4 regions of the Marinomonas foliarum genome follow, and region 4 is predicted to be linked to each of the others. Evidence: predicted binding sites of a transcription regulator. Region 4 holds the regulator's gene; each other region holds the start of a gene.
What was found. Region 4 encodes sigma-54, which starts transcription at its own class of promoters, with help from an activator protein. Its sites were predicted from a motif close to TGGCACNNNNNTTGCTNT; they were not measured.

Region 1 (7,974 bases), 1.4 Mb from region 4:
TTTAGTCTTGGCAAATTGAAGTAGGGTTGAATAATGAAGACAAATGTAAGTTGGCAAGAAGATGTGCATTTTACCGCTGAAACTGGCTCTGGTTTTAAAATAGAGATTGATGGTAATCAGACTGCTGGGCCAAGACCAATGGAGCTTTTGCTTGCAGGTTTGGGTGGCTGTACTTCTTATGATGTAGTTGGGATTCTTAAAAAAGCCCGTCAAGATGTGACGTCATGTGTGGCTCAAATTGATGCGGATCGAGCGGATGCAGTTCCGGCTGTATTCACAGAGATTCGAGTGCATTTTGTTGTGACAGGTCGCAACTTAAAAGAAAGCGTGGTTGCGCGTGCAGTGAAATTATCGGCTGAGGAATATTGCTCTGCTTCTTTGATGTTAGAAAAAGGCGGAGTGAAGATAGTTCATAGTTTTGAAGTGGTTGAAGCTGAGTAAGACGACAAACTAAAAGCGTGGATTTAGAAAGAGCCGTAAGGCTCTTTTTTTGTGTCAGTTTCTAGATGTTTGGTGTCCCCACCAGGACTCGAACCTGGAATAGCTGCTTAGGAGGCGGCCGGTATATCCTGTTTACCTATGAGGACGTATTTGAAGAAGTGTTTTATACATTATTTGGGTTTGGAATACAAATGTATGGTCAATACGATGTTGATTTGTATGGTTTTTTACGCTCTACCAAGTGTGTGTTTGCTACTTATTGGGTGTGTCGAGCCTCTGGAGGTATAGACTTTATTTTTAGTGCTGTGGCCCTGTAGTAATTCAAAAAGATGCTTATTACGCTTTTGAAGTGTGTTGAGTACGCGTGCGTTAGTGTTGTTCTTGGTTTTGCACTTGTTGAGGAGTTCTTCGCACTCTTGCATGAGTAGGCGTACATTATCTAATGAACTGTCTTGAAGGTTAAGCCAGCTTTTAAATTCTTCTTCGGTTGGTTTTTTTCGGTCTACGATGTCAAATTTAATGAGAATGTTGACTCTTGTCTCATTAAGTTGATTCATTTCATCAAGGAGGGTTTGTTTCTGTTCCGCTATGCTAATGATGGTATCGCTGTCTAATTCGCCATAAGCAGAGCGTTCTTCATCAAGAAGCGCAGATAGTTTTTCTAATACCTCTTTGCTTCTGATGAATATTGGGGCGATAGGAATCATAAGGCAAACCGTTTGCTCGATGCATTGAGTTCATAGCTTAGAATAATGAATCCATAGAAGCCATGTTATTTGCTAGCTTTTGCGTGTCGATTTTGTACTCGCCAGAAGCTATTGCGTTTTTAATTTGCTCTACTTTATCCATATCAACATCTGGTAAGTTGTTGATTTTAGATTGCTGGCTCTGTAGCGTTTGAGCTGTACCGCTTAATTTCACGGTATCTTCAGCAAGTGTGCCACCGCTTTGTACTGGGGTGTTTTTTGCTGTTACATTGCCCGCTACATCGTCTTTCTGCGATCGCTCACTTTTGTTTATCGTGTTCTGATTTGATAGACCTGTAAAATGTATTGCCATTGGGTTTTCCGCCCTTAAATAATTTGCCTGTCTATATTGTCGGCAGAGTCTAGAAGAACTTTAGTAAAAACTTTGGTGTAAAGAGTTTATAAGTTAAGCTGCCGAATAATCCTTATTCAATAGTTTACAAGAACTTCACTGTTAGTTACAACTTTGCCGTATATAATTCGTTCAGAACTTGTATTTTTAACTCGAATTTGTTGGCCTTTTACACCATTTTCTAAAGCAACGCCGTTCATCCTTACTATAATAGTGCCACTGCTTGCGGTAATGAGTACAAGGTCTCCTTTTTTTACCAGGGTTGGCAGGCTAGTTAGGTCATCTGTAATAAAGGTGTTGATCCGTAGGTTTCGAGAGGCAATGAGGCCGTAAGGTGGCTTTTTTAGTGTGAAGACATCGCCTCTTAGGGTGGATATGTCGACCTCGCCAACATCTGTGTTGGATTGGCTGATAACTTGTCCGCGGTTTATTGGTGTGGTGGTCTTGATCGCGGGGATCGAGATACTTTGTGTAACTGGTATGTAGGATTTCCAAGTTGGTGATTGGCAACTTATTTCATAGTTTGTACGTTTGATAGCGTCTGGTCGTTGATTATTTATTTGAATTGATCCACTTTCGCAGTCCGGCAGATAGTTTAAAGCGGCGAGGTTGTTTAGTGAAATACTGATGGCTGCATCAGGGTATATTTCTGACAATCGAGGAATCTCTACTTGGTTGATATAGAGGTTAATTTGCTCTTCTATGGAGGCTGCAAAAGTTAAACCTGCTTGGAAACAAATGAAGGCTATACTTAGCCTTATGATTCGCATGATTCGCTCTCTTTGTTTATTATTGCGTGATTAGTAAGATAGTTAGTAAAAAAATCGAATTCACTTTATCATCGGACGATGCATTTTAACAATTTTGAGGTAATACCTCAGTATATGTTTATACATTTTGGAGGCGTTTATGGCTGGAGTTTTGGATACTGTTAACCAACGTACACAGCTTGTAGGGGAAAACCGACTTGAATTGCTGTTGTTTCGCTTAAATGGTAAGCAGATTTACGGTATTAACGTCTTTAAGGTAAAAGAAGTACTGCAGTGCCCTAAATTGACCACTATGCCTCATAGCTCACCAGTCGTTAGAGGGGTGGCTCATATTCGTGGTGGCACGATTCCTATTTTAGATTTGGGCCTGGCTACAGGTGCAAGTCCTATTGAGAATATTAGTCAGTGCTTTGTTATTATTACTGAGTATAACCGCCGAATTCAGGGGTTCTTGGTGCGAGGTGTTGAACGCATTGTGAATATGAATTGGAGTGATATTCAGCCACCTCCAAAAGGCCTATCAAATGACAACTACTTGACGGCAGTTTGTCAGGTAGATAAAGAGATGGTTGAGATTATTGATGTAGAGCAAATTCTTTCTGAGGTTGCACCGACACGCCAAGATATTTCAGATGGCATTGTTAATAATGGCGTCACTGAAAATGCCCAGAAGCATCATATTCTTATCGTAGATGATTCCTCTGTTGCCCGTAAGCAGATTAAGCGTTGTATGGAGCAAGTTGGCTTTGCAACAACCGTATTGTGTGATGGACGAGAGGCGCTGGATTATCTTCAGGCTTTGGTGGCAGATGGAAAAGATGTAACGAAAGAGTTTTCAATGGTCATTTCTGATATTGAAATGCCAGTGATGGATGGTTATACATTAACGACCGCTATTCGTAATGATAGCCGCTTACAAGATCTCTTTATTCTTCTTCACACTTCTTTAAGTGGTGTCTTTAATGAGGCAATGGTTAAGAAAGTTGGTGCTGACGGATTTTTAGCGAAATTTCAACCTGATGAGCTTGCCCGATTGGCAATAGAAACTGTTCAGGTGCAATCGGAATAACATTTAGTCTCTCTTTAGATAGGCTTTATTTATTGAATCTGGAACGTATGGAGTTTTAATGCTCAGTAGTACAAATACAATTACGCCGAATGGTTATATCAGGTTCAGGGACTATCTGCAGAAAGTTTGCGGAATTTCGTTGAGTGATAATAAGCAGTACTTGGTTGCCAGTCGTTTGGGGAAAATCTTAGAAAGAGAGGGTTTTTCTAAAATAGAGCAGCTTGTAGATGCATTGGAAAAATTTGGTGGCTCCAAATTGAAAGAAGAAGTCATTAATGCAATGACGACAAATGAAACCTTATGGTTTAGGGATACTCACCCGTTCACTATTTTGAAAGAGAAGGTGTTGCCAGAAATGACGGCATCCCCTTTGAGAATATGGTCGGCCGCATCCTCAACTGGTCAAGAGCCTTACTCAATTAGTATGGTGATTGAAGAGTTTAAATCTTCTCGACCAGGTGTTTTAAAGGCAGGTGAAAAAATAGTTGCCACAGATATTTGTACTAATATTTTGAAGCATGCCAAGCAAGGTGAATACGATAGTTTGGCAATTGCTCGAGGTCTCGGTGCAGATCTACAAAAGCGTTACTTTGACAAGATAAATGATGCTACTTGGAAAATTAAGTCGAATTTAGGCGCACGCGTTGAGTTTAAGTATTTGAATCTAATTGAGTCTTTCTCAATGTTAGGCAAATTTGATGTGATTTTTTGTCGAAACGTACTGATTTATTTTACCGTCGATCTTAAGTTAGATATTTTGAAAAGAATGCATGCCTCTTTAAAGCCGGGAGGGTATTTGTTTCTTGGTGGCTCAGAGGCGCTAAGTGGTCTTTCTGACTATTTCGAAATTGTGCAATGTCACCCAGGGATTGTTTACAAAGCTAAGGCTTTATAAGTTACCTTAATTTTTTGCTTTTCAAATAGCCTGTCCTGTTTATGGATGGGCTTTTTTGTATCTTTTGTCCTACCTTTAAGTTTGCCGCTTTTTGCCGTTTAGCAGTATTTTTTATGTAAATCATTGAAAAACATAAGCTTTATTTTTTGGCATCATAATTGCTTTATATGTTTTGTATTGATTAAAACTCGTTTTTATTGAGGGTTAAATGGCTATTTCTTTTTCAAACGCATTTGCAGGACATGACAAAACGCTTGAGTTCCGAAGCGCGAGAGCTGCCGTGCTTGCAAATAATATTGCGAATGCGGATACGCCAAACTACAAGGCGAGAGATATCTCGTTTGATTCTCTTTTAAGCGATGAAAGTAATAAGTTGAAGCTTGCAGGTACTAATTCTCGCCACATGGCTGGAGAAGGGGTTGCGGGTGAGCCTGAGGGGTTGCTTTATAGAAACGCTAACCAACCTTCTTTAGATGGTAATACAGTGGATATGCAAAGAGAGCAAGCTGAATACGCACAGAACTCTATGCAGTTTGACACTAGCTTTATGTTTTTAGACCGAAAAATTAGCGGCATGAAAAAAGCACTTATTGGGAACTAATAGCGATGTCTTTGAGTAATATTTTTACAATTTCTGGATCTGCAATGAGTGCTCAAACTGTACGTTTGAACACAATAGCGAGCAATATGGCTAACGTCGACAGCGCGGCAAGCTCAGCAGATCAGACATATCGTGCCCGTAAGCCGGTTTTTTCACAGATGATGAATGACAGCATGCGTGAGCGTGGCTGGGGAAATGTTAAAGCAGATAATAGCGGTGCAGGTGTTGGTGTGAAAATTGATGGTATTGTGGAGTCTGATGCGCCTTTACAGCCGCGATATGAACCAGATCATCCAATGGCCAATGACGACGGTTATGTGTTTTATCCGAATGTAAATCCGATGGAAGAGATGGCTGATATGATGTCGGCTTCTAGATCTTTCCAAACGAATGTAGAAATTATGAACACCGCAAAAAGCATGATGCAGAAAATGCTAACGCTTGGGCAGTCATAGGAGCTGATATATGGCAAATATCTCTGATACAAAAGGTCTTGGTGGTCTGATCTCTCAATATGGGACGGATGCCGCTAAGTCAAAAGCTGGTATTGAGAAGCCTGAAGTAACAAAGGAAGAGGCTGCATTAGCAGATCAAAATGTCTTCTTGAAATTATATATAGAGCAATTAAAAGGTCAGGATCCAACGGCGCCACAGGATACCAATGACATGGTGGCCCAAATGTCTCAATTTAGCTCTCTAGAAAGGCTAACGAGTATATCTGATCAGCTGGAAAATATGGCGACTTCATTGACCTCCAATCAAGCATTGAGTGCTTCGACGCTGGTTGGTAAGTCGGTTTTAATGGAAGGTAGTAAGGCGAAAGTAACGGAAGGCTTGGAAGAGGTGCCGCTAAGGGTTGTCATACCTGAAAACTCTCAGACTGCAACGTTGAAGATCTTTGATGCAGATAGCCGTCTTGTGCGTACAGCAACACTTAATGGTGCCGACTATAAGTGGGATAAAAAAGATGATGACGGAAATGTTTTGCCGCCTGGGGAATACCGTTTCTCAGCTTCCTCTACAAATGATAAAGGGGAGGTCTCTGCGATGAATACTCGTTTGCCTGCTCGTATTCAGGGGGTCACCATTAATGGTGAGAATGGGACAGCTTTGAATGTAGAAAACCACGGCAAAATTAAACTCACAACTGAATTAGAAATATTAGGGTGATTGGAGAGCATTATGGGATTCAATACTGCACTATCTGGCATTAAAGCGTCTGCCGATTATTTAAGTGTTACGGGTAATAACATTGCTAACGCCGATACGACGGGCTTTAAAAAATCGCGTATTGAGTTTGATGACCTCTACAATACAAGTGTTCTTGGTGCTGGTAGCGGTAACAGTATTGGTTCTGGTGTCAGTGTGAGTAAGGTTTCTCAAGAGTTTGCTCCTGGTAACTTGTCCTATACAGACAATAACCTTGATCTGGCTGTTGATGGTACTGGGTTCTTTGTTTTGGATGCGGGTGTGGCTCAGTCTTACACACGAGCGGGTAACTTCAAACTGGACGAGAATGGCTTTCTGGTGACAAATACAGGAAGTAATGTTCAGGGTTATAACGCTGTAGATGATGTTGTTGGTGGGAATTTGGAAGACTTGAAAATTCCTACGGACCGAATCGCTCCAGAAGCGACATCCGCAATGGAATTAAAAGTGAATTTGAATTCAGACAGCAAGGATGTGCCGCCATTTATTAGTGCCGACTTCGATCCAATGAATCCGGATTCCTATAATTATACCCAGACACAAGGTGTTGTTGATGCTAACGGTCAAACGCACGTTGTTACCTATTACTATTCTAAGAGTGAGTTGCCTAATACTTACAAAGTTAATGCGACAGTAGACGGTAATATGACTGATGACGCTGGTGTTCCTTTCTTGGCAGAGACTTTTGCTACGTTTAATACAGCAGAAGGTGGTGTCGATTATAATGGCGACGGTACTCCAGAGCAGCCAAATCAGCTTCTATATATTGGTGCGACTGAGCCTGGGGCTGGAGATATCGCGGCTCTAACTCAAAACCCTGTGACGGTTAATGGTACCTTAGGTGGGGTTGCGATTACGGCCACGCTTGCTCCTGGGGATGTGCGTAATAATAGCTCTGTTGCCCGTGAGGCATTCGATCCTTTAAGCGTTGAATCGTATACCTATGGCAATACAAGGACGGTATACGACTCTTTGGGTGGTGCTCATACAATGGGGTATTACTTCATCAAACAGGGCGAGGACAATAATTACGAACTTCGCGTCACTTTGGATGGTGAAGAGAGTTATACCGATCCGCTTACTGGTAATGACACTCGTTTTTTGAAAGAAAATACAACTGTTAGTTTTGATGCTGCAGGTAATTTGATGGGCACATATCGTGGTATCGCTCCTTATGATATTGCGCAACCTATTGCTTTAGAAATTACAGGGTTGGACCCATCTAATCGCGGTAAGGTTGTTGAGTTGGATATGTTTGGATCAACTCAATTTGCGCTGGAGAACACAGATACGTTTGAACAAGATGGATTCTCGGCAGGTGAGTTGCAGGGAGTTTCATTCGATGATGACGGCATGCTAACGGCAACTTATACCAACCAACAAACGGCAACACTTGGCCAAGTTGCTCTGGCAACATTTGATAGTACGGATGGACTTGTCCCTAACGGCCATTCTGCATGGCTTGCAAGTAAAGGTTCTGGGCCAGCTGACATTGGCCGTCCTAATAGCGGTACGCTAGGACGAATTCAAGGTGGCGCGTTAGAGGAATCTAACGTTGACCTTACGTCTGAATTGGTTGCGCTCATTGAGGCGCAGCGTAATTACCAAGCAAACAGTAAGACATTAGAAACAGAAAATACTGTGACTCAGACGATAATAAACCTTCGTTAATTTTCTGGAGAGAGAAGATTTAGGCCGGATCAGCAATGCTGTTCTGGCCTTTTTTTTGCCTTTTATAAAGGGATTTTTTATGGTTTTGATAAGTTGGTATGCTTTTTGAAGGGTGTATTGTCTAGTGGTTATTTTTTTCTGGGAGAATCGTAGTGGATAAGGCTTTATATTTGGCAATGAGTGGCGGTGTTCAAACGATGAATGCGCAAACTATTCACGC
Region 2 (7,974 bases), 1.9 Mb from region 4:
CGCGCTTTGATCGTACCTGGTATTTTGGGCTTTCTTGCTTCTTTAACTGGCGAAGGCGACCTGATGTTAGCCATGGCCGTTGTTGGCGCGACTGTGTCATATGCCTTGATGGCGTTAAGCCATATCTTATTGCGCATCAAGCAACCAAACATGGAACGCCCATATAAAACACCTGGCGGTATCGTTACCTCATCTATCGCTTTTGTGTTGTCTCTATTGGCTTTGACGGGTGTTTACGCTTACGATCCACGCGCGTTTTTCTACACGCTGGTATTGTTCGCCATCGGCGCCGCTTACTACTTCTTGTACAGCAAAAACCGCCTAGTGGCGAAAACACCAGAAGAAGAGTTCGACATGTTGGCCGCTGCTGAAGCAGACCTTGCTGCCTCAACTTAATTCGACTCAATAACTTTCGTCACAACAAAAAGCCCCGCATTGAAAAATGCGGGGCTTCATTTTCTACACATTTTCTTAGATCAAATTACGACTTCGCAAGATTCATACTTTGCAAGGCAACACGCTCAGGTTCCATCATATAACGGTAAGCCAAAGCCGCCACAATACCACCAATGAAGATGGCGTAATTTGCCAAAGAACTAAATACAAAGGTCGCTAAGATAGAAACAAAGCCAGCAATCAGTAAGGCATAAACACTCTTCTTATTCACGCCATTCTCATACCAGTATCGACCTTTTGGCGATTCCGTATACAAAGCCGCTACATCGATATGACCTTTCTTGATGAAGTAGTAATCAACAATAATAATGCCGTACAAAGGCCCTATCATTGCGCCTAATACGTCCACTGTGTAATGAATCACTTCTGGGTTATTGAACAGGTTCCAAGGCGTTAGCAGAACAGAACCAAATGCGGCAATAAAACCACCCGCTTTAAAGCTGATTTTCTGTGGAGAAACATTCGAAAAATCAAACGCTGGCGCAACAAAGTTCGCCACGATATTGATACCCACTGTCGCAAAGATAAACGTCAATGCACCCAGTACCGTGATAAAACCAGAATCAAGACGTTTCACGGTTTCCACTGGATCGGTGATCATCTGACCAAACACAGGAATCGAAGCCGAAACAATCACCACACTGAACAAAGAGAACAACACAAAGTTAACGGGCAAGCCCAATATATTACCCAGTTTCAACTTTTTATAACTGCCGCAATAACGAGAGAAGTCACTGAAGTTCAACGTTGGACCTGCAAAATACGCCGCTACTAAAGCAATCGCGATGAACATCTGCACATACACATCTAGGCCCGTCAGGTTATTTGAACTCAGATTGAAACTGATATTTTCCCAACCCGCTCGATCCACCATATAAATGCACAAAGCAAACATAGCGATATAAATAGCAGGACCAGACCAATCGATCACTTTACGAATCATATCCATACCAAACATGAACACAATCCCTTGCACAAGCCACATCGCAGTGAAGCCAATCCAACCTAAGTACGAAAGCCCAATGAATGACTTATCAGCAAGAGACGCCATATCTGGAAAAAAGTACAACAGAAGGATGATGAAGGAACTGGATGCCAAAAAGGTTTGAATACCGTACCAAACAACCGCGATCAAGCCACGAATGATGGCTGGAATATTAGCGCCGAACACACCAAAAGACATTCGTGCTACCACAGGAAAAGGGATACCTGCTTTCTGTCCCGGCTTCCCCATCAAGTTGGCAAACACCAATACAATAGAAATCCCTAATAACAAACTGATAAACACCTGAATACCATTTAACCCTAACGCAAACAGGCTGGCGGCAAACACATAACCACCCACACTGTGTACATCAGACATCCAGAAAGCGAAGATGCTGTACCAACCCCATTTCTGATCTTTTTCTGGCAAGAGATCACTATTTGCCAATTTAGGACTTTGCTCAAACTCTTTCTTCATGGCTACATTCCTTTTATATTGTATACAATACTAAATACAATTTATGTGCCAACAATAGAGTTCAATAAATATAAGCAATAACAGAAATGACAGACGAAAACATCGATAAAATTGCACTAAATTAAGTCAAAAGTTATTTATGCACACCAGCATTGTGCACAATAAATTGATTTTTTGTTTAAGATGTACGAAACAAACTGACATGTTATATTGTCTTATCAAGCATATTTACTAAAATATCGTATACAATTTATAGAGAAATACTCATGTCGAACGACGAGAACATTTACCGACAAATACTAAAAGCCATTGTCGAACACCAATTACCACCTGGGGCGCGTTTACCTGAAGACCGCTTATCAGAAGCATTTGGTGTAAGCCGAACAGGCATCCGCAAAGTATTGCAGCGGCTCGCCTTAGAACATTTTGTGGTGATCGAGAAAAACAAAGGCGCACAAGTAAATCACCCAAGCAAAGCAGAAGCATTAGAAGTACTAGACAGCCGCATTCTGATCGAGCCACAACTCATCCCTGCTGTATTATCTCACTGGAATTCGGCCCAATCTCAACACTTTCGCACTATGGCGATAGAAGAAAAACGCGCAGAAGAAAGCAATCAACTAGCTGATTCTATCCAGTTAACCGCTCGCTTTCATTATGAATTGGCAACATTATCTGGCAATAAAGTACTGGCTAGTTTTATCGAACAGCTTTGTTATCGATCTTCTTTAATACTGGCTGCTTACGGTACTCGCGGCAGTGTGGGTTGCGACTGCGGCGAGCACTCGGAGCTACTGGATCTTCTTGATCAAGGAAACGCAGACAAGGCGCAAAACTGGATGAGTCATCACCTTAAACACATCAAATCCTCACTCATTCTCGAAAGCAAATCTGAAGAGAACATAGATTTCCAACAACTGTTCTCTCGTTAAACTTTTTAGTGCCTTAAAAGGACATTATGAAAATCCAACTAATCAACCCAAACACCAGCGCCGACATGACTCACGCTATGGTGCTGAGCGCGCAATCTATAGCTCTTGATAGCACCCATATTATCGCTAGCACTCCTGAGCATGGCCCCAAAAGCATCGAATGCGCTTTTGATGAAGTCATTGCCAGCGCTGCTCTTCTCGATCTTATCGAGCAAGGCAAACAACAAGGTGTCGACGCTCATATTATTGCTTGTTTTGGCGATCCAGCTCTAGATGCAGCGCGCGAATTAGCTGATGCCCCCGTAATTGGCATTGCTGAAGCAGGTTTTCACATGGCCAGCCTGATTGCCCATCGTTTTGGGGTTGTGACCACGCTATCTCGTACCTTACCAGCGAGTGAGCATTTACTACAAAAGTATGGTCATAAGCATCATTGTAGCGGTGTCAGAGCCACCGACATTCCTGTTTTGGCATTAGAAAATATCGACCCAGCGGCTTACTTACTACTAAAAACGGAATGCCTTGCGGCCATAGAGCAAGACGGTGCAGAAGCGATAGTATTAGGATGCGCAGGCATGTCGAGTTTGGTGGAAAAGCTGTCTGCTGAATTACCTGTTCCTATCATTGATGGCGTTGTCGCCGCGGTAAAACTGGCAGAATCATTGCATCAGTTAGGGCTACAAACCTCTAAAAAAGGTCAATACGGACAGCGTGTTAGCAAAGCTTTTACTGGGCGTTATGCCCACTGGAGTTTATAACCGCTGCTAAACGACATAAAAAAATAATGGAACACAGATAATGAAACACTATTTAGAACGCGATTACGCGGGTTATGGCCGCCAAGGGCTGCCAAACGTAAAATGGCCCAACAATGCCCGAGTTGCTGTCCAGTTTGTTTTAAACTTTGAAGAAGGCGGTGAAAACTGCGTCTTGCATGGTGATGAACACGCCGAGACTTTTTTGTCCGAAATATTCGGGGCGCAGCCTTTCAAAGACCGTCACATGAGCATGGAATCCCTTTACGAATATGGTTCTCGCACTGGTGTTTGGCGCATTCTAAATGAGTTCGAAAAGCGTGGTTTACCACTCACTGTTTTTGCCATCGCCACCGCGTTACAACGTAACCCAGAAGTAGCAAAAGCCTTTGTCGAAGGCAAACACGAAATCGTCTGCCATGGCTTAAAATGGATTCATTACCAAGACATGCCAATCGAGCAAGAACGCGAGCACATGCAACAAGCCCTTGCCTTGATCGAAGAAATCACTGGCGTGAAGCCCGCAGGCTGGTACACAGGGCGCGACTCGCCAAATACTCGCGCCTTAGTGGCCGAGCAAGCGCAACTCAAATACGATTCCGACAACTACGGCGACGACCTACCTTACTGGGTAAAGGTCGACACTCCAAATGGTGGTAGCAAACCACACCTGATCGTGCCTTACACGCTCGACTGCAACGACATGAAGTTTTCTTCGCCTTATGGATTCAACCATGCAGAGGAGTTTTTTCAATACTTGAAAGACAACTTTGATTGTTTGTATGAAGAAGGCGCGACCGCACCAAAAATGATGTCCATCGGCATGCACTGCCGAACACTCGGTAAACCAAGTCGCTTTATGGCACTGAAGAAATTCCTCGACTACGTGCAATCCCACAACGACGTCTGGATCACCCGCCGCGAAGACATCGCGGATCACTGGATAGCGAATCATCCTCCAGAATGATTTGGCGTTAAAAACCTTTTATTACAATGACCAACAAAGAAATGGAGAGCGCCTGTATTCACTTTACAACGGCGCTTTTTCCTCTCTATTCGATGCAAAATAGCATCCACGCCAACACACTTCTTGACATGGTAGCCACAAAGCCTTTTAATGATATTAATTATCATTCCACTATTTAAGGCTTGGTTTCATGCCGCACAATGCGAACCACAGTGTGCAACATGACGAAATGCACTCTTTATATGTCAACCACCACAGCTGGCTATTCACATGGATTCGTAAACGTTTAGACAGCCCATTCGATGCCGCTGATTTAACTCAAGATACTTTCTTGCGTATTCACGCGAAGCAAAATGCGGCAACCATCAAGGAACCCAAGGCATATTTAGCAACGATTGCCAAAGGTCTTGTGTGTCATTTTTACAGACGAAAATCGTTAGAACAGGCGTACCTAGAGCTGTTAGCAAAGCAGCCAGAATCTTTCGTCATTTCGCCTGAAAATGAGTTCATTATTTTACAAACCTTGGAGGAAGTAGATGCTTTGCTAAATGGCCTTCCAAGCCAAGTAAAACAGGTATTTTTGCTATCGCAAATAGAGGGTAAAAAATATCAACAAATAGCCGATGATATGCAGCTTTCTCTCGCCACAGTGAAGCGATATATGAAACAAGCTTATGTTAAGTGCTTTGTTTTGATGGGGGACGACTTTTTTGAATAAGATATCAAAAAAGAGCATGCACGAAGCCGCTGATTGGCTAATCAGACAACAAGAAACGCCACTCACTGACAACGAGCAAAAACAACTACAAGGTTGGTTAGAAGCAGACAAAGACAATCAGCTCGCTTGGCAACGAGCCCAACATTTTATCAATCAAGTGGACACTTTACCTAAAGACATTGCTTACGCAGTATTGAATCGACCTGACGATGCAACACGTCGTTTAAATATTGGCAAGCTGGCATTATTATTGGCTTCTGGACCGTTAATTTGGGGAGGCTATAAAACAGTCGACAGTCAGCAATGGAACGCCGATTATCGCACAGCGAAAGGACAGCAAAAGCAAGTCACCTTACCAGACGGTACTATGGTGAAACTCAATACGGCAACGGCATTTGATATTTCGTTTGATGACAAGGCACGCTTATTATCACTGCGAGAAGGTGAAATCCAAGTTCATACTGTATCGACACACTCTCAACAGCTACCCTCTTTTACAATCAAGACACAGGATGCAATTTTATCGCCCTTGGATGCGAATTTCACCGTACGCCAATATAGCGGTCTAACCAGGTTAGGGGTGATTGAGGGTCAGGTTGAAGCGTCACCTAGGCTAGTAAAAAACACGCAAGACAATACCATTAGCACAGGCTATCAAATCGAGCTATCCAGCCATGGTGTTTTATCTCGTAAAGCACTCGCATCAGAAACCACTTCATGGCTAGACAACATGCTAGCTGTTCACAATATGCCATTAAACCAGTTCATCAGAGAAGTCTCCCGCTATCATAGAGGCTTACTACGAGTTTCTCCCGATATTGAAAACATCGATATATCAGGTGCTTTTCCTCTTAAAAACATCAATACCATTTTCAGCATGCTATCGCACACCTACCCTATTCAAATAAACAGTCATCTGGGGAATTATTGGGTCACTTTAGAAGCCGTTTAAGGAAGTCAAAAACCACCTAATCAAAAAAAAAACGAAATAATTCCTATTTCGGCTGACACTTTTTTTCTTTTCAGGTGGCTTACTAGTTAAACAACTAATAAGCATCCTAATTTGAAAAAGGAGGTGGCCATGTCTACCCGTAAAAAAACACATTTAAAAACACAATTTCAGAAGGCAATCAGCACAACATTAACCTGCAGTGGTTTAATAATCGCGTCTGGTATTAGCCCACTTACTTTGGCACAAGAAGCACCAAGCCAGAGCGTTCAGCAACCACTAAAAATTGAAGCTGGCAATCTTGGAAACGCTCTCACTACGTTTGCTGCTCGTCACAATATAGCACTCTCATTTAACTCAACATTAACGCGAGACCTTCAAAGTAAAGGCATTTCTGGCAATACCAGTCCGATAGAACTCATTGAGCAATTGTTATCTACTACTGATTTAGAGATGGTTCCTAATCAAGATGGTACCTATAGCTTGGTAGAACGTGGCCAGTACCAGACAACAGACAACCAAGCAATTAATCTTAATGCTATGGTTATCCAAACCAGCCGCTCTAATACGAAAAAAGAAGACAGCCCTCAGGTCATTACCGTTATCAATCGTGAGCAAATCGAAGAGCAGCTTTCTATTTCAACCGATAGTTCTCAGGCCCTGTCTAACCTTCTACCTGCTTATTCTCCAAATACACAAAAACTGAATAACAGCAGCCAGACATTCCGCGGCCGCTCTGTTTTATACATGATAGATGGTGTGCCACAGTCCAACCCCATTCGAGAAGGCAGTCGATCTGCCCACACTATTGACCTTTCTATGGTGGAACGCATCGAAGTTATCCATGGCGCAACCGCCGTTCACGGCCTAGGAGCAACTGGCGGCATCATTAACTTCATCACCAAATCAACGCGCTCCAACAAGCTAAAACAACATGTCGATGTACAAATGACCACACCGACTGAAAAAATAAGCAGCGACACCTTATCTTATAAAATTGGCTATCAAGCAGAAGGATCACAAGGCGATTTCGATTACCTTGTCGGTCTAACCAACGAAGTACAAGGCATGTACCTCGATGCCGATGGTAACTATGTTGGGGCGGCAACCGTTCGTGGCGACATAATGGATTCAAAAAGCTATGACGCTTTTGTCAAATTAGGCTACTGGTTAGGCGACGATCAAAGGCTGGAACTAGAAGTTAATAAGTACCAAATGAAAGGACGCATGAACTTTACCGGAGTGGATGGTGACAGAGATAATGGTGTTGCCACCAGCTCTGTCAAAGGCACACCACCAAACGGTGTGGCTCCTTATAACGACGTGCAAACAACCAGTCTTTTCTACACTGACAGCGACCTTGATGGCATGGAGTTTAAAGCCCAAGCTTTTCATCAAGATTTTGAAGGTCGTTACGGAGCATCAAACTCCAACAGTTTTCAGGACACCAGCATTGCTCCAAGCGGTACCCTTTACGACCAAAGCCAAAACCAATCTGAAAAAATCGGTGCGAAATTTAGCCTGACCAAAAATGACCTATTAGATAATACTTTAAGCATCACGACAGGGTTAGATTTACTACAGGACAAAACCAGTCAGACATTGATATTAACCAACCGCACTTATGTTCCAGAAACAGAATATACCAACTATGCACCTTTCATTCAGTTTGAATATAAGCCAACCGAGCGCTTGGTGTTGCAGGCAGGTGTTCGTGATGAACACGCTAAATTAG
Region 3 (7,974 bases), 1.8 Mb from region 4:
TCTGATATTGCTTTGTCCAAGCGTGATATTCCGCGCCAGCCAACGTGTTATCGGCAACCAGTTGGGCAAGCTCTTCGCCGCGCGCTTGATTGCGATTCACAATAGTTATTTGTGCTACGCCAGCTAGGGCCAGTTCCACCGCCACGGCGCGTGCCGCGCCACCTGCGCCAAACAAAACAACACGCTTATTAGTAAGCTCTAAGCTAGATTTAACGGATTCGACAAAACCACGGCCATCGGTATTTTCACCAATAAGCTTACCATCACGATTCACCACGGTATTGACTGCGCCAATGATTCGAGCCGACTCGCCTAAGTCATCAAGGTGAGAAATAACAGACACTTTATGAGGGATTGAGCAGTTAAAACCGCGCCAGTTCATGGCTTTCGCACCCAATACGGCGTCTTTAAGATCATCTGGCTGGATTTCGCAATTGATGTAACGCCAATCCAGACCTAAATATTGATACGCGGCTTCCATCATCACGCCAGTAGGATTTTCTAACGCTGGCGTGGCAAAAGAACCGGTTAACTCGCTTAAGAAATTCTTCGACATATTGAATTCTCTCCATGTTTGGTGACTTTAAAAAAGAGCACGTCATGCATGGTAACAAACCCCGCCGCCAGAAAAATTTCAATTATTAACAGAGTCCTTTACAGGAAGTAATAAGTTTTAAGGATTTGCAAACCAAACGCCTTTTTTCATATTCTGCAGATAACACCAATACAAAGTGATGGCCCTGGCGATAAACAACATGGCTTGGCTGAGCCATAAGCCATGATTGCCAAGATCTTGGCTTATAAACCACACAGGGAAAAACACGCCGACGACACAAATGATCATGGTGTTTTGCATTTGCTTTACGCTGGTTGTGCCAATGAAAATGCCATCCAACATAAAGGACCAAATACCCAACAGAGGGAAAAATATTAACCAAGGTAGGTACAGAGCCGCATCGTCTCGTACGGTTTGTACGTTGGTTAGTAAAGCGATGATTTGATTACCAAAAAGCCAAAATATCAGCATCAAAATACAAGCAGCGAACAGCGCCCAATAGGTAGAGAGCTGAATGACCTTCTTAAAATTCGTTTTGTCTTTGCGGCCATAGTATTCGCCACACAAGGCTTCCACCGAAAAGGCAAAACCATCCAAGGCGTTCGAAATAATCATCAAGAAAGTTAGCAATACAGCGTTGGCAGCAAGAATAGAATCTCCTTGGCGCGCACCTTGAGCGGTAAAAAACAACATAACCAATAGCAAAAGAATCGTACGCACAAAAAGATAGCGATTCACTTTCACTAACGCCATGTATTCGCGCCATTTTGCTAAAACACTTAACGGCACATGACCGGAAAAGCCTTTTAACTTATGCCAAGCCAATACGCCAGCGACCGTTACGCCAATATAATGCGCAAACACAGTTGCCCACGCCACGCCGTCACTCGCCATGCCTAATCCATAAACCGCGACATAATCGAGCACCATATTGGCAACGTTGATCACCAACAGCATCCACAGTGGACCCTTGGAATATTGCACGCCAAAGAACCATCCCATTAAGGCATAACCGGCTAATACCGCTGGCGCACTGAAAATCCGCGCTTCACAATACAAACGCGCCCAAGGTTCCACTTCAGCACTTGGCTCCATCAGAGTGATCGCCAAATCGATCAATGGGGCTCGGAATAGAATCAGCATGACCCCGATAAACACGCCCATCAAAATCGATTGCAAGAGCAATTCACGAACGCGTCGTTCGTCGCCTTGTCCCAGAGCTTGTGCAGTCAATCCAGTTGAGCCCATGCGCAAGAAGCCAAATGCCCAAAATAGAAAGCTAAAAATGCTCGCACCAATCGCCACAGCGGCAAGGTGTATTGCCGTGCCTAAATGCCCAACCACCGCTGTATCCACCAAGCCCAATAGAGGAGTGGTAATGTTCGAAATCATCGGTGGCCACGCCATGCGCCAAATTTTATGGTTTAACGTTATATTTGCTCGATATGAGCTAAAAATAGAATGTAAGGAAAATTTCGACATTCATGTCTCTCTTGTGGATACTTTATTTTCTGTGGGTAAAAATCGACCAGCAGCGGAATCATGCACCAGAAAAAAATGTGGAAAATCATAGCAGTTATTCACATTAAGCGGCACTTTTCACCATAAAAGAGGTTTTTTTCCTGAAAAAAACCATGGGATGATTCTTTTTTGCACTATTCACTAACTTGTCCACAAGAAACGTCACCATAAAAATATAAAATATTACCACGTTCTAATGTTGGATAAGTGGTACTTTTTTCCACAAGTAGCTCACTTCTTCGTGGAAATTTGCTAAACTTGCGATTATTTTTTTATCGTCCGGAGAACTCCTATGCTCAAGCAATTCAAGCCCTTTCTCGAAGGTTTAGCCGTCGGATGTGTCTTCATCAGTATTACTATGTTGTTTCAAATTCCGCTTTATATGAGCTTTATCATTGGCGCTTTGGCGGCAATAGGTGGCTACCGCAACTCGATCAAAATGGACAAAGAGAAAGAAGCAAAAAAAAACACAAAATCAGCCAAATAATTCCAAACAAGACGCCGAATAAAATGACTCTATCCAATCCACCAGTATATGGTGAAGGTGACGCAACTCTACAAGCTGTTGGCGGGTTACTGGGCTTGCAAAAATTAGTCGAAGCCTTCTATCGCATCATGGAAAACACGCCAGATTTTCGTCCGCTGTTTGATATGCATCCTAGCAATATTGAACTGACCATCGATAAACTGGTGTCTTTTCTATCTGGCTGGATGGGCGGCGAAAAACTCTTCTCGCAAAAATACGGTCCAATCAGCTTACCTCAAGCCCACGCACACTTAATCGTCACCGAAAAAGAAAAAGCCATGTGGTTAAACTGCATGGCAGCCGCTCTCGATGAATTAGGTTATCCAGAAGATTTGAAAGCCTATTTATTACCTAAACTCGAATTTCCCGCGGAACGGATTCGACAGGTGAGTGCGGCTAGGCACAGCGAATCAGTTTAAACGAAACACAATGACATTCCTCTTCGAAACTGTCGCCTCCCTCAGTGGAATGTCATTGCGCTTCTGAAACGCTTTACGATTAAGAGCGAATTTCTTTGGCGACGAAGATGCCTAAGCGTTTCGCCAAGCGGGCTAGGTTGGCGCGGTCCAAAGACAGCTGCTGAGCGGCTTTGGTCCAATTTCCTTGATTGTCTTCTAGCGCTTTACGGATTAGATTTCGTTGATAAGTTTCTGTTTCTAAACGCAAATCGATTGGTTTGTGTTTTTCTAAACGCGGCTCCAGCTCATTTTTCTGTATCTTTTCTTTAGCACTATTATCAATTTGTAACCCTGTTAAATGAGTAGAAGTGATAACGGTAATGCCCTTTGGATTATCAGCTTTTGAACTCTCGGCCTTAGAGAAAAGCGCAGCACGAGAAATAACATGCTCTAGCTCGCGCACATTTCCGGGCCAGTGATAAGCATCTAATAAATTGATTGCCGACGCAGACAAGGTGAGTTGTTGCAGACCCAATTTACGTCGGAAGCGCTCGGCAAAAAAGCCGGCCAATAATGCAATGTCACCTTGTCTGTCTCGCAGCGCAGGAACTTGAATCGGGAACACACTGAGGCGATGAAATAAATCCGCTCGAAAACGATTCTCTGCTACTTCGGTTTTTAAATGTCGGTTGGTCGCAGCAATGATACGTACGTTTACTTTGCGGATTTGATCTTTACCTACCGCTTGGATTTCTTGGTTTTGGATAGCACGAAGCAAAGTGCCTTGTACTTCTAGCGGCAGTTCGCCAATTTCATCAAGTAATAAGGTTCCACCGTCGGCCAATAAAAACTTACCGTCGCGATCTCGATCCGCACCAGTAAAGGCGCCTTTTACATGGCCAAACAACTCACTTTCGATAAGATGATGAGGAATCGCAGCGCAGTTCACATAAACCATTGGCGCTTCAGAGCGCGCAGATTGCTCATGCAAGGCTCTCGCAACCAACTCTTTGCCTACGCCCGTTTCTCCTTCAATCAAAATGGCAAAATCCGATGAGGCAACCAGATTAATCGACTGTTTAAGGTCTTGCATGGCTTTGCTCTGACCTATCATTTCATGGTTTTGCTCGCCAATTACTTTCAATACGTTCTGAGCATGTTGTGATTGGTTCTCTAATTGCTCCATCAAGATAGCGGTGTTGAGCGTCATCGCCGCCATGGTGCCGATGATTTCTAACGCACGTGCGTCGATATCATCAAAAACGCCCGGCAGGATGCTGTCTAATGTCACCACGCCAATCAATTTGCCTTCCAAATACAGCGGCACACCCATACAAGAATGCACAGGCAAATTCTCGTCATGACCTAACACCATGCCATCGTAAGGGTCGGGGAGATCGGAATCGGCAGGAAAACGAACCGGATAATGCCCACGACTGATCGCTTTCAAGCGCGGGTGTTCATCAATAATAAAGCGTCGCCCCATTAGGTCTTCCGATAAACCACGCTGAGCCAGCGGCGTCAGCACACCATTACTGTGAGACAACAAGACCACCGCATCGCAGTTGATCGTTGCCCGCACCGCGTACACCAATTGCTCGAAGCGATTAGGTTGCGTTACGGCGCTGGCAAGGTCGAGGGCAAAGCTTAACAAAGCATTATTAGAAACCTGATTCATGATGATCGACTCATAGGACGAATGACTGTTCGTGTCAATTTGACTCAAAGATATCATATAGACTTTTATATTAGCGAGTCATATTGACTCTTAAATAGCTGAAATAAAAATAAAACATTGATTTTATTAGAAATTTTAAGTTGGCACGTACTTCGCTATAGAGAAGATAACCCGATTTTATTCATCTACGTCAAAAGGATACAACCATGTTATCTCAACAACATATAGACACAGTAAAAGCCACAATTCCCTTATTAGCGTCTGCAGGAACAGCGATTACAGAACATTTTTACCAACGCATGTTTTCTCATAACCCAGAACTAAAAGATGTGTTCAACATGACCCACCAAAAAACAGGTGGCCAACCAGCAGCCTTATTCAATGCTATCGCGGCCTACGCAACACACATCGATAACTTAGAAGTGCTTACCAGTGCTGTCATGCGTATTGCCCATAAACACACCAGTTTCAATATCCAACCGAATCAATACGACATCGTTGGCCATCACCTGATTGAAACCTTGCGTGAGTTAGCACCAGACGCCTTCACCAAGGACGTAGAAGAAGCATGGGTCGCAGCTTACATGCAACTAGCAGGAATCTTTATCCAAGTCGAAGGCGATCTTTATAAAGAACGCGCTGCGCAACTTGGTGGCTGGAAAGACTTCCGTCGTTTCCGTGTGGCGTCTAAAACACCAGAGTCCGATTTGGTCACCAGTTTTGTGTTTGAGCCTGTCGATGGTGGCGCGGTAATTGATTACCAGCCAGGCCAATATTTGGGCGTTAAGTTACATCCAAAAGGCAATGAATTCGATGAGATACGTCAATACTCTCTATCAACAGCGCCAAATGGTAAAAATTATCGTATCAGCGTAAAGCGCGAAGGTGCGGGCGATATCAAGGGAGTTATGTCGAATTACCTTCACGATCACTTAAACATTGGCGATGAAATTGAAGCCATGCCACCGGCTGGGGATTTCGTGTTTAAAGACAAACAAACACCTGTGGTACTGATTTCTGGCGGTGTTGGTTTAACGCCAATGCAAGCTATGCTAAACACGCTCGCTAAGCAACAATACAGCCGTCCTGTAAGCTATTTGCACGCTTGTGCTCATCAAGGCCAGCATTCCTTCAAAGAGCACGTGAACAGTTTGAAAGGACAACTGAATTTGTCCGTTCACACTTGGTACGAGCAAGCTGACAATGAAGAAGAAGGCGTGTTAAACGGCATGATGCAATTAGAAGCAATAAAAGACAGCTTACCGCTGACGGATGGCGAGTTTTACTTATGTGGACCCGTTGGCTTCATGATGTTTGTCAAACAGCAACTACTCACCCTAGGCGTAGAAGCCGACCGTATTCATTACGAATTGTTCGGCCCGCATCAAGAGGTGTGATCTTTAACTCCTCCCTAACCCTCCCTTTGAAAAACAAAAAGGGAGGGAGTTAATACAGCAAGACTGGCTCCTTCCCCTGCTAAGGGGGAGGTTGGGAGGGGGTTACTCACTTTCCTGGGCAAGCAACAGTGCTTGATCTTGTTGTTCAGCTTTAATAAACGCTGGACGTGAGATTACACGCTCAATATAAGCATCCACCACAGGGTTCGTAGTGATTAGTCCAAACATACGACACCATTTCAAGCTGATACCCCACAGAATATCAACAGCATAAAGTTGTTCTCCTAATAAATAAGGACCTTTGGCTATTTGGTCGAACAGTGTTTTCAGCATTTTATCAAAACTACCATAAGCTAATTGAGACGCTTCAACAGGAGAGCGATTAAAGGCTTTGTCGATCAAAGCGGGTTCAAAGCTGCTGCCTTGGTAGGCCATCCAGCGCAAATAAGCACCACGTTTTGGGTCATTTAAAGCGGGTGCCAAACCTTTTTCAGGGAAAAGATCAGCCAAATATAGATAACAAGCGACTTGTTCGGTGACTACAGTGCCATTGTGAACAAGGGTTGGGAGTTTACCCAAAGGATTAATAGCCAAAAATTCCGGCTGCTGGTTTTCTCCTGCTTTAAAATTCAGCACTTTCATCTCATAGGGTACACCTAATTCTTCTAGCAAAACCAAAACGCCAGTGCCTCTGGTTTGTGGAGCATGGTACAGAGTGATGGTGTCTTGGCTGCTTTGAATCTCGCTCATATCCGTTACCTCAGTAAGTTGTTAGATCATTTTTGGTTGTACATGAGCTATATTAGTGACTAAACCTGCCACCTGATGTCAGGTATCTTCGCTATACTGAAAAAATACAACCTGCTTGGCACTAAAAAGAGAGCCCCCATGCGAGCCAGTCGAATACTGAAACTTCTGATGATGTTACAGACCCATGAAAAGGTCACCGCGCGTGCATTAGCTGACGCCTGTGAAATCTCTATTCGCACGGTTTATCGGGATATCGAAGCACTTAGCGCCATTGGCGTCCCCGTCTACAGCGAACAAGGAGTGCAAGGTGGCTATCGGTTGTTGCAAGGTTATCGGACCCGACTGAATGGACTTTCCGCGAAGGAAGCCGAAACACTGTTTCTGACGGGGTTGTCCGGTCCAGCTCAAAAAATGGGGCTGCAAGCAACTCTTGCTGACGCGCAATTGAAATTAAAAGCCGCCTTACCGGAAGACATGCGCTATGAATCCGACCGCTTACAGAGCCGATTTTTGCTGGATGCGCCAAATTGGTTTTCTGACGATGAACAAGTCACCTACTTGCCAACATTGATGACTGCCGTATTGGAGCAACAGCTTATTACCATGCGCTATCAGAGTTGGAAAGGCGAAATACAACGTCAGACCCAACCTCTAGGCATCGTTTTAAAAGGTGGACAGTGGTATTTGATGGCGAAGGTCGATACAGACGTTCGAACGTATCGCGTATCTCGTATTGAATCACTGACCTTACTGGATGAGACATTCGAGCGGCCTAAAGACTTCAATTTAGCCGCGTTTTGGCAGGATAGTTTACGCCGTATGGAAGCGCTTCAATTTCCAATTATCGCCGAAGTACGTTTAACCGCGTTGGGTGTTAAGATCATGGAATACGTGAGTTCTTCTTATGTGGTGAGACAAGCGACGATTGAGCCAATGGATGATTCAGGCTGGCACCGAGCCAAATTTCCAGTGGGAGAATCGGTACACGGCTGCGCGGAACTCTTGCGCTTTGGTGCCGAACTAGAAGTCATTGGCCCACCAGAACTACGCATAGCAATGGAAGGTCTGGTGTCGTCCTTGGCAGTGCTGTATCAGAGAAATGATTCTCCAAATTAAGCAAATTTCCTCCCGAGCCATTGGCAGTAATC
Region 4 (7,974 bases):
GGTGAATTATCATTAAAGGTGTTGGACATTGATGGTTTTAAAGTTGGTCTAAGTATTTGCTATGACTTGAGGTTTCCAGAGCTATATCGACAACTGGTAAGTCTAGGGGCCGAAATATTGTTAGTGCCATCCGCATTTACTTATGTCACTGGAAAGGCGCATTGGCGCACATTGTTGTCTGCTCGTGCAATAGAGAATCAGTGTTATGTATTGGGTGTTGGTCAGTGTGGTTGGCATAACTCAACAAGACAGACTTATGGTAATAGTGCTTTATATTCGCCGTTTGGTGAGTGTTTGGCGGATTTGCAGGGAGAGCCTGGCTTTTTTGTTTTTGAAGTGGAAAAACAAAGGCTGAATGGCTGCAGGAAAAAGATGCCCTGTTTAGTTCATCGTAGATTTCGCTAAAAAAGCCCCGGTCAGTTATGTCTGTACCGGAGCTTTTCGTCGTTAATTCCAATAGACTTAGTTTTCTTTGTTAGTCTTTTAGGCCCAAGCGCTTTTCTTCGGCTTCACGTAAAAAGCGGAAAAGTTTTTTACGATTTGTTGTGTTTGAGGCTTGGGATACTTCCTTCTGTGATAGGCGAATTAACTGCCTAAGCAATTGAATGTCTTCAATCTGAGGGTTTTCATCTAAGTATTGTGACAAAACCTCTTTGCTATTTTCACCAATCAGTGCATCACGCTTTACTTCAAGTTGGTGAAATAATTTATTGTAAGCGGCCGACGTCGAGTCAAACAGAGCGACACGATGCGCAATGGCTTCGTGGTCTTCTGTGCGCATTACCTTGCCAATATATTGGAGATGTCTTCTCATTGCTTCGTGTTGTTTTATGCGCCCTGCTTCAACAAAGGCTTCGCGTAATGTGTCTGACATCTCAACTTTCTTAAGTTGATTTTTACTTAAGCTTAGTAGTTTTTTACCTAGATCTTGCAGGGCTTCCATTTCACGCTTGATCTGGGTTTTACTTTTAGGGATGTCTTCTTCGTTTTCAAATTGATCAAAGTCTGTCATGGGAACCTATATTAGAAAAATAGTAGCGAGACCAAGGAAAGAAAGGAATCCAATCACGTCGGTCACGGTAGTCAAAATTACGCTGCCAGCAAGGGCAGGGTCGATACCAATCTTTTTCAAGAAAATTGGCAGAAGTGTACCAGTGGTTGCTGCAAATAGCAGGTTTATTATGGTGGCACCCGCAATGATATAGGCAATCTTTATGTTGTCAAACCAAAGAGCGGTAAGGGCTGCGATAACGGTTGCCCACAAAATGCCATTGAGAAGACCTACAACAAGCTCTCTATTCAAAAGCCAGCGAGTGTTGGTTGCTCCAATCTGGTTGAGTGCTATACCACGAATAACCAGTGTGAGTACTTGTGAGCCAGCGATGCCGCCCATGCTGGCAACAATAGGCATTAATATTGCCAATGCGACCACCTGATCCAATGTATTTTGAAATAGACCAATAACATAGGAGGCAATAAATGCAGTAATAAGGTTTATACCTAGCCAAACAGCACGACGTTTGGTGGTTTTCATAATAGGGGAGAAGGTGTCTTCGTCATCATCGAGGCCTGCCATGCTTAACATGGAGTGTTCTGCCTCATCTCGAATAACATCAACCACGTCATCTATAGTGATACGGCCAAGTAATTTTCTGCTTTCACCATCAATAACCGGAGCTGAGACAAGGTCCATTTTCTCAAATAACTGTGCGACTTCACTCGCGGGAGTTTCTGCATTGATAGCGGTAAACTCTGTTTCCATAATATCACGCACGGTTGCGCTTGGGTTGGAAACTAATAACTTTGTAAGGGACAATGTGCCTAGCAGTTTGTCTGAGCGGCTTACGACCAATAGGTTATCGGTCATATCTGGGATTTTTGCGTGCCTGCGTAGATAGCGAAAAACAATGTCAACGGTAATGTTTGGACGAATTGTTATTGTATCCGTGTTCATTAAGCCGCCAGCAGAATCCTCTGAATAGCTTAATAAATCTTCGACTCTTGTTCTGTCCTGCGCCGTCATTGACGCAAGAACTTCTTTTACAATTTTTTCTGGTAGGTGTTGCAGTAAGTCAGCTAGGTCATCGCTTTCGAAGTGTTCAGAGACGGCGATTAGGCGTTCTGTGTTCATGTTTTTCATGAATTGAACACCAATATCTTCGGGTAGATACTGTAATACTTCGCCTTCGTTTTTGTCTTCGATGAGTTCCCATAAGAGCTTGCGCTCTTTTGGTGGGGAAGATTCTAGTAGTCGCGCAACATCTTGTGCAGGCAAGGCACCGTTAAGTAGGTAGCGTATTTGCATCGTAGCACCGGTCTCAAGGGACTCGGTAACTGTCTGCAAATGATTAAGGGTGTTTTGCTCCGACATGGTGCTCTTTACTCATCTTCACCGAAGCGATTGTTAATTAATTCAACAATCGCGTTAATAGCGTCTTGTTCGTCTTCACCATTTGCTTTTATGTTTATTTCGGTGCCTTTTCCTGCAGCGAGCATCATCATTGCCATGATGCTTTTTCCATCCACATTACGGCCGTCTTTCTCTATGGTGATATCGCAAGAAAAGCGTGTGGTTGTTTCAATGAGTTTGCCTGCAGCACGGGCATGCAAGCCAAGCTTGTTTATAATAACAATAGACTCTTCCAGCATGCTCTATACCTATACTAATGAGTTAAAAATATTGAATAGCTCTTCGTTATTTTGGGCTGTACGCAGCTTGTCTAATGACTCTGGAGACTGTGCTAATTCTGCTATTTGAGCTAATGTTGCAAGATGTTGGTCGCACTCATGTGGCGGAACAATCAGAGCAAATATTAGATCGACAGCTCGCTTGTCTATCGAGTCAAAATCGATAGGTGTCTTTAAGGACATCACGACTATGGCAGTATGATTTGCAGACTCTAGTCTACAATGTGGAATTGCTATTCCATTGCCTATACCGGTACTTCCAAGTTTTTCTCGACCTAGCAGGGCGTCATAAACCGCTTCGTTATCACAGTGAAGTCGGTTAGATGCTACTTCCGCGAGGTTTTCTAATACGCGTTTTTTGCTAATGATATCTTGCTTTGCGAGAACGAGGTCTGCTTTTAATAATGATTTCAATGACATGATAAAATGCTTTCCGTTTAGATCAGTCGTTTGCGTTCATTGGAAGGAGGGATGTTCATCGCCTCACGATATTTGGCTACAGTTCGTCTAGCAACTTGTATGCCTTGATCTGCCAGAATGGCAGCTAACTTGTTATCACTTAAAGGTTTTTTAGCAGGTTCATCGGCAACAAGCTTTTTGATCATGGCTCTGATTGCTGTCGAAGAGCATTCACCGCCGGATGCCGTATTAACATGACTAGAAAAGAAATATTTTAGCTCAAATATGCCTTTGGGCGTATGCATGTATTTTTGAGTAGTCACCCTAGATATGGTCGATTCATGCATGCCTACTTCTTCAGCTACGTCATGAAGTACCATTGGTTTCATCGCTTCTTCACCAAGCTCGAAAAAATCGATTTGTCTGCTAACAATGCAACTGGCTACTTTTAGTAGTGTCTCGTTGCGGCTTTGCAAGCTTTTCATGAACCATTTTGCTTCTTGTAGAGAGTTTTTGATGTAAGAAGCATCTTCAGCTGTTGTAGCTGTACTTGCCATCGCTGAATAGGTTTCATTGATTTTTATTGGTGGAAGAGCGTCATTGTTTAATTCAACTTGCCATACGTCGTTGCGCTTTTTAACTGATACGTCAGGAATCACGTAATCTGTATCATCCGCATCAATAACAGAACCTGGGCGCGGGTTTAGTTGCTGGATTAGGTTAATGACTTCTTTTAGGGCTTCGTCTTTTAATTTTGTTTTGCGGCTTAATTGCGCAAAATCTCTATTACCCAATAGGGGTAAATAGTGGTCAATAAGGTTATATGTGCTTTTAAATAGAGGATGTGTTTGAAAAGCCTCTAATTGCACTAATAGGCAATCGCGTAAATCAATAGAGCATACACCGACGGGGTCGAAGCGCTGTAGTCTATGTTGAACAGCAATGACTTCTTCCATTTCTAAGTCTTCAAGTTCAATGCTGAGTGATTCGCAGATGTCGTCAGGGGTAATGCTTAAGTAGCCATCAGGCTGAACACATTCAATGATGGCATAGGCAATCTCGAGGTCTCTATCTGACATGTGGGTGAGGTTTAACTGCCAAATAAGATGGTCTTGAATGCTTTCGGCTGGAGCATTGCGGCTTTCAAAATCGCTATCGCCTTCAAAACTGTGGCTGTCACTCACCGCTGCTGAACTTTGGTAGGTGTCATCCCAATTACTATCTATAGACAGTTCTTCGGGGATGCTTTCCGTCCATTCAGACTCTACGCGCGCTTCTTCACCGTTGTCTAGAGGTGTTTCTGTTTCGCTCTTTGATTCAATGCTAGCAGGGATATCGTTATGAGTTTGCTCGTCATCATCAAGCTCAAGGAGCGGGTTAGACTCTAGAAATTCATGGATTTCTTGCTTTAAATCCAACGTAGAAAGCTGCAGTAAGCGTATTGCTTGCTGCAGTTGGGGGGTCATGGTTAGCTGTTGACCTAGCTTTAATTGTAAAGACTGCTTCATGGAGCAACTCTTTTTGTTTGAATGAATTGGAACGAGTTGTGCATACTACTCCCTTTCTACAGCAATGATAAGGGGTTACAGACGGAAGTCGTCGCCTAAATAGACCTTTTTAACCTGTTCATTGTTGATGACAGTACTAGCATCACCTGACGCAATGATGTAGCCATTGCCAACAATATAGGCTTTATCGCAGATGTCGAGGGTCTCTCTGACGTTGTGATCGGTGATCAATACACCTATACCACTTTCTTGCAGATGTTTGATGATGAGCTTTATGTCACCAACAGAAATAGGGTCTACACCAGCAAATGGTTCATCTAGAAGGATGAATTTTGGGTTCATTGCAAGTGCTCTTGCAATTTCGACCCTACGACGTTCTCCTCCAGACAATGCCATGCCTAAGTTGGTGCGTATATGAGTAATATGAAACTCTTCTAAAAGAGCCTCAAGTCTCTCTTGTTGTTGGCTTTTATTTAGCTCTTTTCGGGTTTCTAAGATAGCTAATATGTTATCTTCTACCGACATCTTTCGGAAAATAGATGCTTCCTGAGGAAGGTAGCCAATGCCTTTTTGTGCACGTGTATGCATTGCGTCGTGGGTTATATCTACGCCATCAATAAAAATGCCGCCAGCGTCATTTGCTACCATGCCAACAATCATATAGAAGCAAGTGGTTTTCCCTGCTCCGTTTGGTCCTAATAGACCAACCGCTTGTCCTGATTCAACAGAAATTGATACATCTTTTACAACTTTGCGTTTTTTATAGCTTTTTGCAAGGTGCTTTGCTTCTAGTAAGGCCATCTATTATTTTGCCTCAGTAGCTTGTGGTTGTAATGTCATAGACACGCGTCCAGAATCTTTTTTCTCTGCGCTAAAGGTGCCGTCTTGAATCATATAGAGAATATAGTCAGCAGTGATAGAGTTCTGCATGCGGCTCAAATAGCCATCACCAGTAATTTCTAACTTAGATTCATCTGTTTGGTAGTGGATTTCGTTTCCTCTGCTAATAACAATGTTTCCATTCCAGTCAATTTGTTGGCTGAACTTCGCAGGCAAACCAGTCGCTTCAAGGCTATTGAATTGTTGGGTTTTTGGATCTGTGGAAACTTTTAAATACTGCGCTTGAATCTCGATAGAGCCCTGCTTTACAAATACGTTGCCTTTATAAATGGCTTGACCTGAGTTTTGGTCGAACGATGCTTCATCGGCTTGTATTTCTAACGGCTTACTGATGTCATCTGGTAATGCGTAAGTGTATTGTCCAATAAGGGCAGAAGTGAGCAACATGCTGGCGTTAATGAATTGTTTCATAGCTTCCTCGTACAGATCCTGTCATCACGACTTCTTCTGAATTTATATAGGTTGTAATCTTGCTTGCGGAGGTTTTTCCTTGAGTTGATATCAGGGTAGCAGCTCCGTAGCTGGTCAATGATTTGTTTTTATCTTCGTAGTGCATGTTGTCTGAGCTTAAATTGATGTCTTCAGACTGTTGATACTTCTTAGTTGCTCTTACGTTGTCAGTTAATAGGATATCATTACTTCCGTCCTCAATAACCCCTTTATCTGCTTTTGCATTCCATTGCCCTGACTCTGAGTAGCGTGCAACACTAGGTTGTTCAAGGAATGTTTTGTCTTGCAAATCATAGTGGAAGGTTTGTTTTGCATTCATAGATTCGATTAAAGTTCCACTTTTATCAAACTCTTTAATTTGTACTTCGGTTACAAAGTAATCAGGTGATCCACGAAGTGCATCTGCTTCCACCAAGTTTTTTCCTGGCTCTGTACTGTACCAACTGATAGCAATCGCAAGCATAATTATCACGACTAATATGAGAGTGTTTTTGGTCTTTAATAGCTTTGCAGTATCCATTGTTATAAAGCGCCATTCGTGCTGATTGCGAATAAATACACGCCATAAGAAGCGATTAAGGGTAGACCTAACCATCTAGGGATAGCAATGCTCTTGGATTTTTTAAAGATGAAGATGGCAACAGCAAGCGCGACAGTCAATCCTAGTACCCAAGGGAAATCACGCTGTATCACGCTCGGATCAATGATTCCCGGGGCAATCAGTGCAGGTAAAGGTAGTACGGTGGCTAGGTTAAAGACGTTTGAGCCCAATACATTGCCAATGGCAATGTCATGATGGCCTTTTCTCACACTACTAATGGAAGCCGCTAACTCTGGAAGGCTGGTTCCAATCGCAACAATAGTTAAGCCGATGACTAGCTCGCTAACACCTAATGCTGTGGCAATCCCTATGGCTCCCCAAACGAGTAGTTTGGAGCTGCCGATCAGGACGATTAGTCCGATTAATGCAATGACTAGTGATTGTAGTATTGATGTGCCGTCATCTGCAGGAAGCTCTTCTTTTAGTTCACTCTCTAGATCTTTGTTGCCGCGCAATAGAATGATCAGTACGACGATAAAAGCAACAATGAGTATTATACCGTCCCAAAGATCTAATGCTTGGTCATATAATAAAAAGCCGGTTAGTAGTGTGATTGCTAACACTAGGGGGACTTCCTTTGTGGAAAGTCCTTTTGCTATAGGGATGGCGGAAAACAACAAGGTGATACCTAGCACTAGAGCGATGTTGGCAATATTCGAGCCTAGAACATTGCCGATTGCTATTTCTGGCGCATTATCCATTGCGGCAATAGCAGAAACCACCATCTCGGGAGCTGATGTGCCAAATGCTACTAGGGTGATGCCAATAATCATAGGGCTTACGTTGAGCTTTTCAGCTACGAGAGCAGCGTGCTCAATGAATTTATCAGAGCTAAATACGAGTAAAACTAGTCCTGCGATGAGAGCAATAGAAAATAACAACATATTAATGGTATGACTCATTGTAATAGAAGGCACCATTTAATGAGGTTTGGCGACTAAATTCAAGGCTTGATATTGCAAACAAAGTAGTTTTGCCTTTGTCACGATTCTAATTGTTAGGGGGCAATGATAGTATCAAACCATATTTGGGAAGGATGCTAAGGGTGTACCAGTGACTGATGCTTATATCGAAGTCCAAAATGTGAGTTTTTCAAGGGGAGAGCGGCTTATCTACGAAAACGTCTCTATAACGATTCCTAGGGGGAAGATTACCGCTGTCATGGGGCCAAGCGGAACAGGTAAAACTACTTTGCTGCGTTTGATTGCAGCTCAGTTAGCGCCAGACTCTGGGGCGGTTTTGGTAGATGGTCAAAATGTCCACTCATTGTCTCGGTCGAATCTGTATAAAGCGAGAAAGAAAATGGGCATGTTGTTCCAAAGTGGTGCTCTATTCAGTGATATGAGTGTTGCTGAGAACATAGCTTTTCCAATGGAGGAGCACACCAAGCTTGACGCTGAAGCAATATCTAACAGAGTATTGGAAAAG

Region 1: flgB (flagellar basal body rod protein FlgB) is a predicted target of sigma-54. The motif match lies at 4,421-4,438, and genes of this name have one in related genera.
Region 2: JSY38_RS10935 (NCS1 family nucleobase:cation symporter-1) is a predicted target of sigma-54. The motif match lies at 1,952-1,969, and genes of this name have one in related genera.
Region 3: hmpA (NO-inducible flavohemoprotein) is a predicted target of sigma-54. The motif match lies at 4,821-4,838, and genes of this name have one in related genera.

The regions. Positions count from the first base shown of each region.
Region 1 is NZ_CP070273.1:2,936,057-2,944,030, forward strand. Features, by position in the region: gene JSY38_RS13610 (OsmC family protein) at 34-441, shown strand; tRNA gene JSY38_RS13615 (tRNA-Arg) at 512-587, opposite strand; gene JSY38_RS13620 (flagella synthesis protein FlgN) at 669-1,148, opposite strand; gene flgM (flagellar biosynthesis anti-sigma factor FlgM) at 1,186-1,500, opposite strand; gene flgA (flagellar basal body P-ring formation chaperone FlgA) at 1,617-2,309, opposite strand; gene JSY38_RS13635 (chemotaxis protein CheV) at 2,449-3,378, shown strand; gene JSY38_RS13640 (CheR family methyltransferase) at 3,437-4,273, shown strand; gene flgB (flagellar basal body rod protein FlgB) at 4,482-4,874, shown strand; gene flgC (flagellar basal body rod protein FlgC) at 4,880-5,329, shown strand; gene JSY38_RS13655 (flagellar hook assembly protein FlgD) at 5,340-6,044, shown strand; gene JSY38_RS13660 (flagellar hook-basal body complex protein) at 6,057-7,754, shown strand; gene flgF (flagellar basal-body rod protein FlgF) at 7,907-7,974, shown strand, end outside.
Region 2 is NZ_CP070273.1:2,365,195-2,373,168, reverse strand. Features, by position in the region: gene eat (ethanolamine permease) at 1-396, shown strand, start outside; gene JSY38_RS10935 (NCS1 family nucleobase:cation symporter-1) at 482-1,918, opposite strand; gene JSY38_RS10930 (GntR family transcriptional regulator) at 2,185-2,850, shown strand; gene JSY38_RS10925 (aspartate/glutamate racemase family protein) at 2,877-3,608, shown strand; gene puuE (allantoinase PuuE) at 3,649-4,572, shown strand; gene JSY38_RS10915 (sigma-70 family RNA polymerase sigma factor) at 4,763-5,290, shown strand; gene JSY38_RS10910 (FecR domain-containing protein) at 5,283-6,242, shown strand; gene JSY38_RS10905 (TonB-dependent receptor) at 6,372-7,974, shown strand, end outside.
Region 3 is NZ_CP070273.1:2,071,518-2,079,491, reverse strand. Features, by position in the region: gene aroE (shikimate dehydrogenase) at 1-556, opposite strand, end outside; gene JSY38_RS09610 (MATE family efflux transporter) at 674-1,963, opposite strand; gene JSY38_RS09605 (hypothetical protein) at 2,370-2,564, shown strand; gene JSY38_RS09600 (group II truncated hemoglobin) at 2,588-3,022, shown strand; gene norR (nitric oxide reductase transcriptional regulator NorR) at 3,102-4,679, opposite strand; gene hmpA (NO-inducible flavohemoprotein) at 4,886-6,076, shown strand; gene JSY38_RS09585 (glutathione S-transferase family protein) at 6,179-6,826, opposite strand; gene JSY38_RS09580 (helix-turn-helix transcriptional regulator) at 6,965-7,942, shown strand; gene JSY38_RS09575 (GNAT family N-acetyltransferase) at 7,973-7,974, opposite strand, start outside.
Region 4 is NZ_CP070273.1:312,253-320,226, reverse strand. Features, by position in the region: gene JSY38_RS01575 (carbon-nitrogen hydrolase family protein) at 1-405, shown strand, start outside; gene yjgA (ribosome biogenesis factor YjgA) at 476-1,012, opposite strand; gene mgtE (magnesium transporter) at 1,019-2,371, opposite strand; gene JSY38_RS01560 (HPr family phosphocarrier protein) at 2,380-2,649, opposite strand; gene ptsN (PTS IIA-like nitrogen regulatory protein PtsN) at 2,659-3,108, opposite strand; gene JSY38_RS01550 (RNA polymerase factor sigma-54) at 3,126-4,595, opposite strand; gene lptB (LPS export ABC transporter ATP-binding protein) at 4,671-5,396, opposite strand; gene lptA (lipopolysaccharide transport periplasmic protein LptA) at 5,400-5,906, opposite strand; gene lptC (LPS export ABC transporter periplasmic protein LptC) at 5,890-6,465, opposite strand; gene JSY38_RS01530 (calcium/sodium antiporter) at 6,468-7,448, opposite strand; gene JSY38_RS01525 (ABC transporter ATP-binding protein) at 7,600-7,974, shown strand, end outside.